One region of the Lactobacillus crispatus genome, then DNA from elsewhere that is predicted to be linked to it. Evidence: a T-box and tRNA genes for the amino acid it is inferred to sense, from the RefSeq annotation. Region 1 holds a T-box; the other holds one or more tRNA genes.
What was found. The T-box of region 1 lies ahead of leuS (leucine--tRNA ligase). A T-box ahead of a tRNA ligase gene usually reads a tRNA of that ligase, here a tRNA-Leu.

Region 1 (8,162 bases):
AGCTAATGCCCGATTAGTATATTGTTCAGCTAAGGCATGAGTTTCTTCAATGACTGAGCTGTTTAGCAAAATCTTTTGGATTTGTTCGATATCGTTTTTGCTCATTTGTCGCTTTTTTTCAAGTAGCGGTACTAATTGCTCTCGTAATTCCTTTTTGCTAAGAGCTAGCAGAATAGGTAGAGAGTAGACGCCGGTAGTCAAATCTTCTAGCGTTGGCTTGTTCAGGTGCTTACCGCCAGTGTAATCAAGAATGTCGTCAACAATTTGAAAAGCAATGCCTAAGTTTTCACCAAAGGAGGCTAAAGCTTGAGTAGTTTGCTCATCTCCATTGCCAAAATGACTCCCTTCTTCGGCAGCTAAACGAAAAAGTGCAGCTGTCTTTCCTTTAACATTAGTTAAGTAGTCGTTGAAATCTTGGCTTAGGTTAAAACGTTCAGCCATTTGGCCTAATTCGCCAGCCAGTAAATGATGCATTGTGTGAGCATTTTTGATCATGTAATCTTGTTCGGAAATGGCGTTCAAAATTAGGTCAAAAAAGTGCGTAAAAAGCAAGTCGCCAGCGTAAACTGCGGTGTCTTTGCCAAAACGGGCTTGGATGCTAATTTTACCGCGGCGCTCGTCAGAATCGTCAATGATATCATCATGAATTAATGAGGCCATATGCAAAATTTCGATTGATGAGGCAAGTTGAATAATTTGTTTTGATACAGTTTCTTTTTTGCTAGCAATTTGAGCTGACAAAATTAGTAAACTAGGCCGTAAATATTTACCACCGTTACTAGCCATTTCAAGGAGTGCATCTTGCAAGTCTGAATATGGAGTGCGGATGGTTGCCTGAATTAATTGATTAACTTCTTCAAGCGGTTTACGAATAAGTGGATATTTTTGCCAAGGTTGAGAGTTATTCATGATAGATTTCCTTATAATAGAGTTAACAGAATAGTGATCCTTTGAAAGGATGTGGATCGATGTCATTAAGTGTATTTTTAGAATTAATTGAGATTAAAGCAAAAACCGCTAGTGTCATTCCCTTTTTCTTAGGGATGTGCTACAGCGTGTATTATTATCACCAGGTTAACTGGGGATTTGCCCTAGTCTTCTTCATTGCAATGCTACTATTTAACATGGTAGTAGATATGTTTGATAACTACTGTGATTATTATCACGCAGATAGCAAGAATTACCAAGAGAAGACTAACATTATCGGGCGAGAAAATATTTCACCTAATTTAGTTCTGGGATTAATTATTTCCTTTAGTCTTATTGCAATTTTATTAGGTTTGTATCTAGTCGCTAAAGTAGGCTTGCCTGTATTGTGGATGGGCTTGTTCTGTTTTATGGTTGGTTATTTATATTCATTTGGTCCGCATCCTATTTCTAGCTTGCCACTAGGTGAATTGTTCTCTGGTTTCACAATGGGCTTCATGATTGTCCTGCTCAGTGTTTATATCAATAGTTTTCAAGCTTTTGATTGGAACTGGATCACAATCGGTCGTATCTTCTTATTAGCTTTAGCTGATGAATTATGGATTTCTAATTTAATGCTAGCTAATAACTTATGCGATGCCCAAGAGGACGAGGATAATCACCGCACCACAATTATTCACTTTATTGGTAAAAAAGGTGGCTTGATTGCTTTTAGTGTCAAAAATATTTTAGCATTTTTGGTAATCTTCCTCCTACCGTTCTTGGGAATTGCTCCTAAGACGGTTTGGTTAACAGTAATAATTGTACCGTTCGTTTATAAGCAGAACAAGATCTTAATTGGCAAGCAAGTTAAGACAGAGACATTTATCACAGGAGTAAAAACGTTGCTAGTTGGTTCACTGACTTACTTAATAACTTACTTTTTAGGAATTCTATTTTAGAGAGGTTGAAAATTATGAAAACAGTTGTAGTTTTAGGTGCTGGTTTTGCCGGCTTGAAAACAGTTGTCGCTTTGCAAAAGAAGTTGCGTGAACAAGTTAAGATTATCTTGGTTGACCGTAATCCATACCACTACGAAACAATTCGCTTATATGAAGTGGCTACTGGCGAAATTCCCTACACTGGGATGTCATATGAAATTAATGATGTAATTAATCCGAAGATGACTACTGTGATTACGGATGAAGTTGAAAAAGTTAATATTGCTGATAAAACAGTTGAGTTAAAGGATCATGCTCCACTTAAATATGACTATTGTGTTGTTGGCTTAGGCTTTACCTTGAGCAATATGGGCATTAAAGGTGTAACCGAAAATGCTTTGCCAATGAGCAATGTAAAACAAGCTGAAGCTATTCGCGACCACCTTTATGCTGAAATGAAAGCTTATCGCCAAGACCATGATTCTAAACACCTGTCAGTAGTAATTTGTGGGGCAGGTTTTCAAGCAATTGAATTAGGAAATGCCATTGCAAAGGTTCGCCCAGAACTAGCTCAAATGGCTGGCGCCCAACCAGATGAAATTACCATCAGAATGATTGATGGTTCGCCACGTCTTTTGCCAATGTTCCAAGGTAAATTGCTTGATTACGCTTTAAACACAATTAAGAAAAATAAAGTCGAAATTATTAAGCCAGCTTATGTTAATGAAGTAACCTCTACCTCGGTTTTGTATAAAATGGCTAATGAAAAAGACAATGCTGAACTGCAAGAAATTAAGGCAGGTACTAGAATCTGGATGATGGGCTTTAGTGGCAGTCCAGTAATTGAGGCATCTGGATTTAAGAACCGTCGTGGTCGGGTCATGGTTGGTGATCATTTAACCGCGCCAGAAAGTGATGATATCTACGTCTTAGGCGATGTTTCAAGCGTCATGGTTCCTGGTAAGAAATGGCCATATCCTAACACTGGTCAATTGGCTCTTTCAATGGCTAACTACGCTGCAAAAGATATTAAAAGCAGAATTATGGGTCAAACTAGACCGGATAAATATGCTTACCATGACTTAGGTGTAGTAGTTAACTTGGGTAATTCAGAAGCCGCAGGATTGGCAATGGGGCATGCTTTTAAAGGATACTTTGCAGCAACTCTTAAGAAGATTACCATTGATAAGTCGGTTCTTGAAACTGGTGGTATTAAAGAAACAATGGCGATTGGTCAATTTGACTTCTATCACTAAAATTGAAAATAAAAGAGAATAAAAAATCACTTCAGTTTGATTTGATATGAACCCCCAAATTTGGGACATATTATTGAACTGCTTTATTTAAAACCATATTTCGATATTCTATCGGAGTATGGTTTTTTAGTACTGTTTTAATTCTATCATGATTGTAGTAATGAATGTATTAGGACTAAAGTGTGAAGTTGCGCCATTTTATGCCACACCAAGAAGATAAAGTTTCGATTCTTGATGTCCTGATTACGGATAGCAGAGGCAGGCGTTACAATGTGGAAATGCAGGTCGCGCATAAAGCAGACATGGATAAACGAGCCAGGCAATACCTGTTCAAGATGATGGAAGATGGCTTTTTACGACGAAAACAAGAATATGGCGAGCTGCACGCTGCATATGTAATTTTTATTCTGCCGTTTGATCCCAAAGGAAAAGGCTTGAAGCGATATACTTTTGTTTATACTGCTAAGGAAGACCCGTCAGTTGAATTAAATGACGATTCTGCGATAATATATTTAAACACAAAAGGAACAAAAGGCGAGATCAGACCTGAGCTTGATGACCTTTATCGCATGATTGAAGGCAAGCCAACTTCAAATGGAAAACTCGTCAGTCGAATCAAAAAGTCGATGAACAATTATCGTAGAACCGAAGAATGGAGGCAACACGTCATGAACACAGAAGAAGTAGCAGAAGCAGCAAAGCAGCTTGGCATGGAGGAAGGCATGCATGAGGCAACTGTTGCAGCAATCCATAAAACGATTAACATGCTTAGAAGGATGAAGCGCAGTCCCAAGCAAATCTTGCAAGAATTAGAACAAGATTATGGCAATGAATTTTCTGAAGAAGAACTAGCAGACTTTGTGAAAAACGCCTAGTCGATAAGATATAATGATAGCTGTGAAGCTATCATTTTTTAGATAACGGGGGCTTGATCATGAATAATCCTGAAGAATTACAACATTTTTTAGATGTTCTGCTAAAAGAGAGTAACTTTACTAGGGCAGCTAAAGAATTATATATTTCCCAGCCTTATTTAACGCAGCTAATTGGACGAATTGAGAAAAAATTAGGCACCAAGATCATCAACCGAGATGAAAGACCCTACACGTTAACTCCTGCAGGCTTAATTTACTACCAATATTTGGAGAATGTTTCATATAATAAACAGCAATTAGGGCGCAAGCTGGAGGCATATACTCATCCTGACCAACAGATAATTAAAATCGGCATTTTAGAGAGCTTAGGTACATATTTATTGCCAGAAATTTTGCCGCAATTTTTGCAAGAAAACCCCAACGTCAAGATTCAGCTATTTGAAAATTTCCCCAGAGAAAATGAAAGAAGATTGCTTAATGGCGAGCTGGATTGTTATATTGGTCAGACGCCAGAAGCACTTGACTCGAGTTTAGATGTGGTTGCGGGTGGCGGGGAACGCTATTACGTAGTGATTTCGCCAGCCTCACCATATTACCAAGCAGGAAAGTTTATCTTAAATTCGGATGAACCTGATCTAAAAGAGGTACTGCAGGAGCCTTTAGTGTTGAGTTCACCTGGTTCAGCTATCCGGCATCAAGTTAATGGCTTATTTCAGAGATTAAGACTCGAAAAAAATATTGTGATGGAGTCTAATAGTATTATTACTGCAACTAACTTAGCAATTCACGGCGTGGGTATTACCATTTCTTCGGCAAGTATTATCAGAAGAATGGAACAAACGCCAATTAACTTGTTGCCACTAGATCGAAAGTTAATGGATGTTGTCTTTTTCATTGCTAGCAAAAGCGGTGAAAAGTCGCCAGCATTAGAAAACCTAATTTCAATTTTTCAAAAGACGCGTTTACAAGCAAAAATAGGATAAAGAAAAAGGCATCATGTGATGCCTTTTAAATTGCTTTGATTTCTATTGTTTTCGTTTCATGTCGATCATCTTCGGCTCAATGTAGAAGTGATAGAGGAAGGAATAACCAAGCAGTACAAAGGTAATTCCTTCAATCCAACCGCCGAATACATCAGATGGATAATGCACGTGGACGAAAATTCTGGTGTAGCCAATCATCAGTGGGAATAAAGCCCAGATAATAATCAACAGCGTTTTCCAAAACTTGCTCTTGATTAGCAGAATAGTTAGGATAATCAAAACACCAAATAGCGCCGCGCTACCAACTGAGTGCCCCGATGGAAAACTATAACCATCCGCATAAACTAAGTGCTTGACCGTTGGACGCTGCCGCATCACCGCGTGCTTGACAATCCAATTATAGCCATTAGCACAGATCATGACACCAGCGGTAAACCAAGCGTATGCATATTGCTTAAAGACCAGTAAAACTATGAAAACAATGATTGTTTCAATTGTGATCACGCTTGTATTGCCGAGATTAGTAAAATCTTTAGCAAAAGCGACATTAGCTGGATTATTGTTGCAAACAATGCTGACCACAGCATTATCAAAATTGTGAATAAATTGTGAGCCGGATGAAACCAGTGCGGCCCAGACAGCATAAATAACCACGAAGCAGATACCAGGTATTAGGGTGTCCTTAGGTGGTCGTTTCGTATTAATCAAAAAAGTACTCCCCTCTTGTATTTTTTAGCATTTGTGGTAAATTATAATCATTATCTATAAGAAAATAAAGGTCGAGAAGTAGTAACAAGAATATTTTTTCAGAGAGAGGCTGGCTGCTGTGAAGTCTTAAAATAGGATTGTGAACTCGTCTCGTGTTGAAGAAACCTAGCGTTGCCATCCGCGTTAAGGAGCAATTAAGTGTCACAAATTGTGAAACTTAGGTGGTACCGCGATGATTCGTCCTATGATTTTTTCATAGGGCGTTTTTTAATAGTAAAGGAGAAGTATTTTGTATAACCACAAAGTAATTGAAAAGAAATGGCAAGATTATTGGGCAAAGCACGATACTTTTAAGACAGGCACTGACCCTGATAAGAAGAATTATTATGCATTGGATATGTTCCCATTCCCATCTGGCAAGGGACTTCACGTAGGTCACCCAGAAGGATATACTGCAACTGATATCGTTTCAAGAATGAAGCGTGCACAAGGCTATAATGTGCTTCACCCAATGGGCTGGGATGCATTTGGTTTACCAACTGAACAATATGCGTTAAAGACTGGCGAAGATCCAGAAGTTGTTACTAAGAACAATATTGCTAACTTTAAGCGTCAATTGAATAAATTGGGTTTCTCATATGATTGGGACCGTGAAGTAACCACCTCAGATCCAAATTACTACAAGTGGACGCAATGGGTTTTTGAACAAATGTACAAAAAGGGCTTGGCATATGAAGCTGAAGTTCCTGTTAACTGGTCACCAGATTTAGGTACTGTTGTGGCTAATGAAGAAGTTATTGATGGTAAAACCGAGCGCGGTGGCTACCCAGTATATCGTAAGAATATGCGTCAATGGATGCTTAAGATGACCGCATATGCCGATCGCTTGTTGGAAGATCTCGATGACTTAGATTGGCCAGAACCAGTTAAGGAAATGCAGCGTAACTGGATCGGTCGTTCGGAAGGTGCACAAGTTACTTTTAAGGTAAAGGATAGTGACAAGACTTTTGATGTCTTTACCACTCGTCCAGATACTTTGTTTGGTTGTTCTTACACTGTTCTTGCTCCAGAAAGTAAATTAGTGCAAGAAATTACGACCCCTGAACAAAAAGAAGCAGTTGATGCTTATATTAAGAAGATTGAATCAAAATCTGACCTTGAGAGAACTGATCTTAATAAGGATAAAACTGGTGTCTTCACTGGGGCTTATGCAATTAACCCAGTAAATGGTAAAGAAGTTCCAATTTGGATTTCTGACTATGTTTTAGCAAGTTACGGCACTGGTGCCGTAATGGCTGTTCCAGCTCATGATGATCGTGATTATGCTTTTGCAACTAAGTTTGGTTTGCCAATTAATCCAGTTATTGAAGGCGGCAATATTGAAAAGGAAGCCTTCACCGGCAATGGCAAGCACTTTAATTCTGAATTCTTAGATGACTTAGACAACGAAGAAGCCAAGAAGCGCATGATTGAATGGCTTGAGGACCATAACTGCGGTAAGAAGAAGGTCAACTACAAGTTGCGTGATTGGGACTTCTCTCGTCAACGCTACTGGGGTGAACCAATTCCAGTAATCCACTGGGAAGATGGTACGACTTCACTTGTACCAGAAGATCAATTGCCACTTCGCTTGCCACATGCAACTGACATTAAGCCATCCGGTACGCCAGAAAGTCCACTTGCTAACTTGACTGACTGGGTAGATGTTGTTGACGAAAACGGTAGAAAAGGTAAGCGTGAAACCAACACGATGCCTAACTGGGCTGGTTCTAGCTGGTACTACTTGCGTTACGTTGATCCACATAATGATAAGGAATTAGCTGACTACGATTTGCTTAAAAAGTGGCTTCCAGTTGACTTGTACATTGGTGGGGCAGAACACGCAGTACGTCACCTACTTTATGCAAGATTCTGGCACAAGGTTCTTTATGACTTGGGTGTTGTTCCAACCAAGGAACCATTCCAAAGACTGTACAATCAAGGTCTAATCTTGAAGAACCATGAAAAGATGTCTAAGTCAAAGGGTAACGTTGTTAACCCAGATGATGTGATTGACGAATACGGTGCTGACTCACTTAGAATGTACGAAATGTTCATGGGCCCACTTGATGCTTCAATCGACTGGGATGACAATGGTCCAGCTTCAACTAAGAAGTTCTTAGATCGTGTATGGCGTTTGTTTGTGAATGATCTTGATCTTAAGGCAATTCCACAAGAAAGAATCGTTGACGAAAACGATGGTACGCTTGATAAAGTTTATGCTGAGACAGTCAAGAAGGTTACCGAAGACTTCGATGCACTCCACTTTAACACTGCAATTAGTCAAATGATGGTCTTCATGAATGCGGCTCAAAAGGCTAAGACTATTCCACGGGAATACGCAGAAGGCTTTGTTAAGCTTTTGGCTCCAGTTGCACCACATATGATGGAAGAAATTTGGCAAGTCTTTGGTCATGATGAATCAATTACTTATGCTAAGTGGCCAACTTACGA
Region 2 (8,162 bases), 960 kb from region 1:
TATTAGCGAAAATAACCCAGCTTTATTGGCAATGACTTTGGCTAATGATACTAAGATTGAAAATGGCGGAGACTTATTGGGTGACCCAACAGAGACCGCCCTGATTCAATTTGCTTTTGATCAAAACATTGATGTAACTGACTTGCTTGAAAAATACAAACGAATTCAAGAAGTGCCTTTTGATTCAGAACGGAAATTGATGAGTACTGTTAATAAAGATGGCGAGCAATACTTTGTAGCGGTCAAAGGCGCACCAGATATGTTGTTACAGCGAGTAACTAGGATTGAAAATGGTGGTCAAGTAGAGCCGATCACAGATAAGCAGAAGCAAAATATTTTAGCGCAAAACAAGCAGATGGCACAACAAGCTTTACGTGTCTTAGGGCTTGCTTATAAGAAAGTCGACCAATTGTACACCGATCCAACAACTGATAATGTTGAACAAGATTTAATTTTTGCTGGGTTAGTCGGAATGATTGATCCAGAACGTGGTGAAGCTAAAGCGGCCGTGGCTGAAGCAAAGAGTGCTGGTATTAGAACAGTAATGATTACTGGTGATCACCAAACAACTGCTCAAGCAATTGCGGAACGCCTAGGTATTATTGAAAAAGGTCAGGATAGCCGCGTTTTAACTGGGGCTGAACTTGATAAACTAGATGATGAATATTTCAAACAGCATGTTGGTGACTACAGCGTTTATGCTCGTGTTTCACCAGAGCACAAGGTTAGAATTGTCAAGGCTTGGCAGGCTAATGACAAGATTGTTGCAATGACTGGTGATGGGGTAAACGATGCTCCAAGTTTGAAGCAAGCTGATATCGGAATTGGCATGGGAATTACTGGGACCGAAGTTTCTAAAGGAGCCAGCGATATGGTTTTGGCTGATGATAACTTTGCCACGATCGTTGAAGCAGTAAAGCAAGGACGCAAGGTCTTCAGTAATATCCAAAAGGCCATTCTATATTTAATGAGTTGTAACGTGGGTGAAGTATTAACAGTTTTCATGATGACAATGCTAGGTTGGGATATCTTAGCTCCTGTGCAGCTCTTGTGGATCAACTTGGTAACGGATACTTTGCCAGCTATTGCTTTAGGTGTTGAACCAGTGGAAGCTGGAATTATGAAGCGCAAGCCGCGTGGTAAGAAGTCTAACTTCTTTAGCGGTGGTGTTGCCAGTTCAATTATTTACCAAGGAATTTTGGAAGGAATTTTAGTTTTAGGTGCATACCAAATTGGTTTGCATGTCGGTCCACATGTGGGTGATCCATCGTTGCAACATGGGGATGCATTGACAATGGCCTTCTTGACTTTGGGCTTGATTCAGCTGTTCCATGCAATTAATTCCAAGTATGTACATCAGTCGATTTTTAGACCGCATACTTTTTCTAACAAGTGGTTCAATGGTGCAATTATCATTGCTGCTGTAATTATGGCAGCGGTAGAATTGCCATTTATGACTAAGTTCTTTGATGTGACTGAACTTGATGGACCACAGTGGTTAGTCATTTTAATTGCCGGAATTTTGATGGTTTTGATTGTTGAAATTGTTAAATTCTGCCAGAGAAAAATGGGTAAAGAATAAAGTTTAACAAAAATAAAGAAAAAAGCTTGAGTTTGCTCAAGCTTTTTTTATATGCTTTAGGTATTAGACTATTTTAAGGAAGTATTTTAATGAAAAGCTTTTTATTCCGTCTTTATTTGGCTTGGATGAGTTTTTTGGCTAGATTTACCACGATGGAAAACAATAATGTGGTTATCCTGAATGGTTCAGGTAGGTCTGGATCTAACGGCTATGCTTTTTACAAGTGGCTGCAATTGAATCATCCTGAATATAACGTTACATTAGTTGAGCCGTGGCCATCGTCACACTTGAAGTGGAAAACCTGGCAGAAAATCGGAGCAGCGCGATATGTAATTACAACGCACCAACCATTTAAGGTGCGCAAGCATCAAATTAATGTCCAGTTGTGGCATGGCGTTCCACTCAAGCGCATGGGAATTATGGCTAATAATACTAAGCGACGCGACAATCGCCGTAACGAAAAATTGTGGCACAAGAATGCGGATATTGTTGCTTCTAGCTCTGATCTATATGAATCACTAATGAGTGCTTGTATGGCAATTGAGACAAAAAAATACCGCAAGCTGGGCTTTCCGCGTTTGGATTTATTGGCTAAGCCGGTAATTTCGAAGAAACAATTGTTGGCTGACTTATTTAAAACTGAGGACGATCAGGCACAGATCGGGATCTATATGCCAACTTTTCGTTATGAATTGGAAGATAAATCCATTATGGAGAAAATCAAAGAGAGAAACTTTTTTGCCTTTCGGGATTTTGATGTTGAAAAATTAAATACAGAATTAAAGAAGCGGCATCAATATCTGATTGTAAAATTGCATCCCTATGAAATGCGTTTATTTGCCAATTTCAAGAGCAGTTATTCTAACATTTCTTTCATGAACAATGATTACTTGTTTGACCATAATTATGATTTGTACGAATTGCTCGGTGATACTGATTTCTTGATGACAGACTTTTCGTCAATCTACTTTGATTACTTGCACTTGAACAAACCGATTGTGTTTGTGACTAACTTTTTAGAGCAATATGAAAAAACGCGCGGATTACTAATGGGACCATATGCTGAGATTACTCCCGGAATCTGTGTTAATTCAGAGGATGAACTAATTCGCAATCTGGATCAACTTGATAACCAGCAGATTGCTAATCGCCGTCTTTACTGGCTACATTTGACTAACCAGGTGCATGGTGATTCATATTGTGAGAACGTCTTTAAGTACATGACGCAGGAATATCGAGGTTAAAATGCGTAAAACATTTTTAAACATCTTATATAATGCGGTTTATCAGATTTTTATTGTATTGGTGCCACTGATTACTGTACCGTATTTATCGCGTGTCTTAGGTCCTAAGACTTATGGGATTTATAGCAGTGTGAACAATACGGTGCAATTCTTGATGATTTTTTGTATTCTGTCTGTGTCGTATGTAGGGATGCGAACAATTTCACGGACGCGCACTTATGGTACACCGCAGGAGCTAACCAATGCTTTCTGGGGGTTATGGTATTTCCAAGGAATCGCCGGTATTATCACCATTTTAGTCACGGTTTTTGTAGCGACTGTATTTCACGTTCAATATTGGTTTTATATCTTGTTGATGGTGCCATACTTGATCTCAGCACAGGTTGATATTTCATGGTTCTTTCAAGGACTAGCTGACTTTGGTCGTGTTGTTTTGAAAAACACGGCGGTAAAGTTAGTTAGTGTGGTTCTAATTTTATTATGGGTAAAATCACCCGCTGACTTGTGGAAATATTTATTGATCATGTCAGTGTCGACAATGCTAGGTTCCTTTGTCTTTTGGTTTGATATTCGGCGCTATGTAGGAAAACCAGTTGCTCATTTTTACAAATTTAAACAGACGGCAATTGCAATTGGTACTTTGATGATTCCACAGATTGCGACTCAAATTTATACTTCGCTGGATAAACCAATTTTGGGTTGGTTTTCTAATTCGACTCAGGTTTCTTTTTATGACAATTCACAACGAATTTCAAATATGATCCTGGGTGTAATTACCAGTATTTCGCTAGTTATTATGCCCAAGATGGCGAGCGAAGGAAAAAAGGCACAAAAGATAGTGATGAAAAAATCACTGGAAGCTACTGTAATGCTGGGTACCTTGTTCGCCGTAATTATTATGGCAAATACCAAACAGTTTGTACCATTTTTCTTTGGGAATAAATATGTTCCGATGACTCCATTAATGTTTTGGTTTACCTTAACAATTATCATGATTCCGACTGGCGGGGTATTTGCTAACCAATTTGCTTTGGCTAACCAGCGAGACAAGGATTATGCTGTGCCAGTAGTTATTGGGGCAATTTTAGAAATTGTCTTGAGTTATCTCTTAGATAGGCCATATGGCGCAGTTGGGGCTATGATTGCAATATTAATTACTGAAGCAGTAGTTTTAATTTTGCGGCTCTGGGTTGTACGTGATGGCTATGAATTTAGTTATGTTTTCCATGACGTGCCCAAGTATTTGTTAATTGCGGTGCTAACCTTGGCTATTGGAATGTTTATGCCTAATATAATTCCGTCTGCCTTTTTCAATATGGCTTTTAAGTCAATTGTCATGTTAATTATTTATCTGACATTGATGTTCTTGTTCAAGCTTGATTTTAATGCTGATATTGTGAAGCTAATTAAGAACTTTTTGAAGCGAGGTTAAAAATGATTCCTAAAAAAATTCATTATGTTTGGGTAGGACACAATCCTAAATCCCCGATAATTGAAGAATGTATTGCAACCTGGAAGAAAAAATTGCCTGATTATCAAATTATTGAGTGGAATGAAGATAATTTTGATATGCATGAGAACCGTTATATTGAACAAGCTTATGCTGCAAAAAAATGGGCCTTCGTGTCAGACTATGTTCGAGCACGGGCTATTTATGAACAAGGTGGGATATATTTAGATACTGATGTTAGAGTCGTGGATAAGTTAGATAGTCTTTTGAATGATTCTGCCTTTATTGGTTTTGAAAACCATGATTATCTGTCAGCTGCAATTTTTGGTGCAGAAAAAGGCCACCCATTTATGCAGGATATTTTGGATTATTATCAAGATCGTGATTTTGAATATGACACTAAGAATCAGATGGCGGGAGTAAATAGTATTTCCGTTACTGAAATGCTGGTAAATAAGTATGGCTTAAAGCTAGGTAATCAGGAGCAAGTGTTAAAAGATGGCATTCATGTCTATTCAGATGGAGTTCTGTGTAATCCTTCTAAGGACTCCAAATCGATTCACTTATTCACTGGAACCTGGATGGATGGTAAAAAGTCATTCAAACATGACTTAGTAACTTTCTTGAAACGACACATTAGTACGCCTAAGCAGGCGGGGATGTATGCCAAGATATTTAGGTAGCAAAAAATCAGCGAGATTAAATTCTTGCTGATTTTTATTTTTGGAATAAAATTTTATCCATGAATGAGAATGAATTACAAAATTTAGTTGAAGAAATTTCGTTAAAATATTTTGATCGCCCTTTTAAGCACCGTGTAAAAATTAATCGGCGAATGACCACAACAGGTGGGCGTTATCATTTGGATGATCACCATCTTGAAATCAACGCGCATTTTTTAGTACCACAATATCATGATTATCTAGTAGGAATCATTAAGCATGAATTAACCCACTATCATTTGCATTTATTGGGCTTGGGTTACCGACACCGTGATCGCAATTTTAAAATCTTGCTGAAAAAAGTTGGAGGCAGTCGTTATGCACCTGATATTGGCTTACGTAAAAAGAAAAAATATCGTTACCTATATCTTTGTAAAAACTGTGGGTTGAGATATCCAAGAATGCGCAGGATTAATACACAAAAGTATCGTTGTGGTAAATGTAGGGGACACCTGCGTTTAGCGCAAACTTTTGCGTAAAATGATCAGAAATTTAAAATAATTTATATTTTTTCTTGCATCTCAACTGTATTTAGGCTATTATAGTTGATGTGCCGCGGGCGTGGCGGAATGGCAGACGCGCAAGACTAAGGATCTTGTGATCGCTTTAGATCGTGGAAGTTCGAGTCTTCTCGCCCGCACTGATTGAGAAGTCGCAGTGAGCGACTTCTTTTTTTTACTCACAAATCGGTTATACTTTAATTAGTAATTAAAGGGAATAAAACTATGGCAAGAAAACGTAAATCAAGAGTACCAAAAAGTGTCAAAACCGTTGTGCGTGTATTCGTAATTCTATTTATTCTGATGGTTACTTTTGTCGGCTTTAGATATTATAGGCGTTACGCGATTCAATCAGAGCAGATTCGACAAGCACAGCTGCAAAAAGAACAGGAAGCAGCAAAACTATTAAAACAGAAAAAAGACTTTATCAAAAAAATTGGTCCGATTGCGCGCGAAGTGGACAAGTCGTATGACTTATTGCCAAGCATCACGATTGCTCAAGCCTGCCTAGAAAGTAATTATGGACAAAGTGATTTGTCGCAAAAATACAACAATCTTTTTGGTGTTAAAGGATCCAACCCGAACACTTCGGCAGTGATGACAACTAAGGAATATGTAAAGAATAAGTGGGTTACCGTGAAGGCGCGTTTCCAAATATATGACTCATATGAGGCTTCTATTCGGGCTCACGCTAGATTATTCCAGAATGGGACAACGTGGAACCACGATCAGTATAAGCATGTTCTAGCATCCAAAGATTATAAGACACAAGCTAAAGCTTTGGTTACCGACGGCTATGCGACTGATCCGGACTATGCCGATAAGCTGATTAATTTGATTGAACAGTTTGATCTTGAAAAATATGATAAGTAAATCTAAAGCAGCGAATTAGTCGCTGCTTTTTTGGTATAATATTCAAGTTGCATTAATGAAATAATTTTTAGTGAAGGGGAAAATAATGAGCGAAAAATCTATCTTAGCTGGTCTGAATCCGCAACAAAAAGAAGCGGTAGAAACCACTGAAGGACCTTTATTAGTCGTTGCTGGTGCGGGTTCAGGTAAGACTTCTGTTTTAACGAGACGAATTGCCTACTTAGTTGAAGAAAATCATGTTGCACCTTGGAATATTTTAGCCATTACCTTCACCAATAAGGCGGCTAGTGAAATGCGTGAGCGTGAGCAAAAGTTGCTGGGGCCAGCAGCTAACGACATTTGGATGTCGACTTTCCACGCTTTATGTGTGCGGATCTTGCGTCGGGATGCAGATAAGATTGGTTATGGTCATAATTTTTCAATTGCTGATTCGGCCGAGCAATTAACTTTGGTTAAGCATATTGAAAAAGACTTGAATATCAATCCTAAGATGTATGATCCACGCGGTATTTTAGCCGCAATTTCTAATGGCAAGAATGACTTGCTGGATCCTGAAGCTTTTATGCAGAGTGCATCGTCACCATTTGAGAAGATGGCGGCTAAGGTGTATGAAGAATATCAACGTAGATTGCGCCGTGATCAAATTATGGACTTTGATGATTTGATTATGCAGACCCTAGTTTTGTTTAAAAAAGATAGCGAAGTTTTGCACTATTATCAAAACAAGTTCCGTTATCTTTTAGTTGACGAATATCAGGATACTAACCAGGCTCAATATGAACTCTGTCATGCTTTGGCTGCACAATACAAGAATATTTGTGTAGTTGGGGATGCCGATCAGTCAATCTATGGCTGGCGCGGTGCTAATATGGAAAACATCATGAATTTTGAGCAGGATTACAAGAAATATGATGTTAAGACTGTGAAGCTAGAACAAAATTACCGGTCTACTGGTCACATTTTATCCGCAGCTAACTCGGTCATCAAAAATAACCAGAACCGGAAGGCTAAGAACTTGTGGACTGATCAAGGTGATGGGCAAAAGGTAACCTACTATCAAGCCCAAAGCGGTGATGATGAAGCTCACTACATCATTTCAAAGATCCAAGAAGAAGTTAAAGATAAAAAACGGGCTTATAAAGATTTCGCAATTCTTTATCGGACTAATGCTCAGTCTAGAACAGTCGAAGAAGCTTTCGTTAAAAGCAATATTCCTTATCAAATCGTTGGTGGACATAAATTCTATGACCGCAAAGAAATTAAAGATGTGATGGCTTACTTGAAGTTAGTTGCTAATCCAGCTGATACGATGAGTATGAACCGAATTATTAATACTCCAAAGCGGGGAATCGGTGCCGCTACTGTGGATAAGTTGATAACATTTGCGGATGAAAATCACTACAACATTTTAGATGCGATGGGACATGTGGCTGAAAGTTCAATTAATACTAGAGCAGCCAAGAAATTAAGCGATTTTGGTACTAAATTACGTGATGCAATTACTTATGCTCAAAATGGTACAGTAACTGGTTTAACTGAAAAAATCTTAACTGATTTTGATTATACCGATGCCTTGCGAGCTGAAAATACAATTGAATCAGAAACGCGTTTAGAAAACTTGGATGAATTCTTGTCAGTTACTAAGCGTTTTGATGATCATTATGAGCCCGAAGAAGATGAGTCTAATCCATTAAGCGACTTCTTGGCTGAAGTATCTCTACTTAGCGATCAAGATGATCTTGATGAAGATGACAATCAAGTAGCTTTAATGACTTTACATGCAGCTAAGGG

Region 2: it encodes a tRNA-Leu, which carries the amino acid that the T-box ahead of leuS (leucine--tRNA ligase) is inferred to sense. The anticodon was not compared.

What each region holds. Positions count from the first base shown of each region.
Region 1 is NZ_CP072197.1:518,222-526,383, forward strand. Features, by position in the region: gene J6L97_RS02720 (polyprenyl synthetase family protein) at 1-909, opposite strand, end outside; gene J6L97_RS02725 (prenyltransferase) at 969-1,868, shown strand; gene J6L97_RS02730 (NAD(P)/FAD-dependent oxidoreductase) at 1,883-3,103, shown strand; gene J6L97_RS11325 (IS3 family transposase) at 3,174-3,269, opposite strand; gene J6L97_RS02740 (Rpn family recombination-promoting nuclease/putative transposase) at 3,304-3,978, shown strand; gene J6L97_RS02745 (LysR family transcriptional regulator) at 4,038-4,961, shown strand; gene J6L97_RS02750 (phosphatase PAP2 family protein) at 5,004-5,669, opposite strand; T-box leader at 5,735-5,917, shown strand; gene leuS (leucine--tRNA ligase) at 5,959-8,162, shown strand, end outside.
Region 2 is NZ_CP072197.1:1,794,813-1,802,974, reverse strand. Features, by position in the region: gene J6L97_RS08740 (calcium-translocating P-type ATPase, SERCA-type) at 1-1,582, shown strand, start outside; gene J6L97_RS08735 (CDP-glycerol glycerophosphotransferase family protein) at 1,672-2,826, shown strand; gene J6L97_RS08730 (oligosaccharide flippase family protein) at 2,828-4,258, shown strand; gene J6L97_RS08725 (glycosyltransferase family 32 protein) at 4,261-4,959, shown strand; gene J6L97_RS08720 (SprT family protein) at 5,019-5,477, shown strand; tRNA gene J6L97_RS08715 (tRNA-Leu) at 5,554-5,638, shown strand; gene J6L97_RS08710 (glycoside hydrolase family 73 protein) at 5,724-6,371, shown strand; gene pcrA (DNA helicase PcrA) at 6,457-8,162, shown strand, end outside.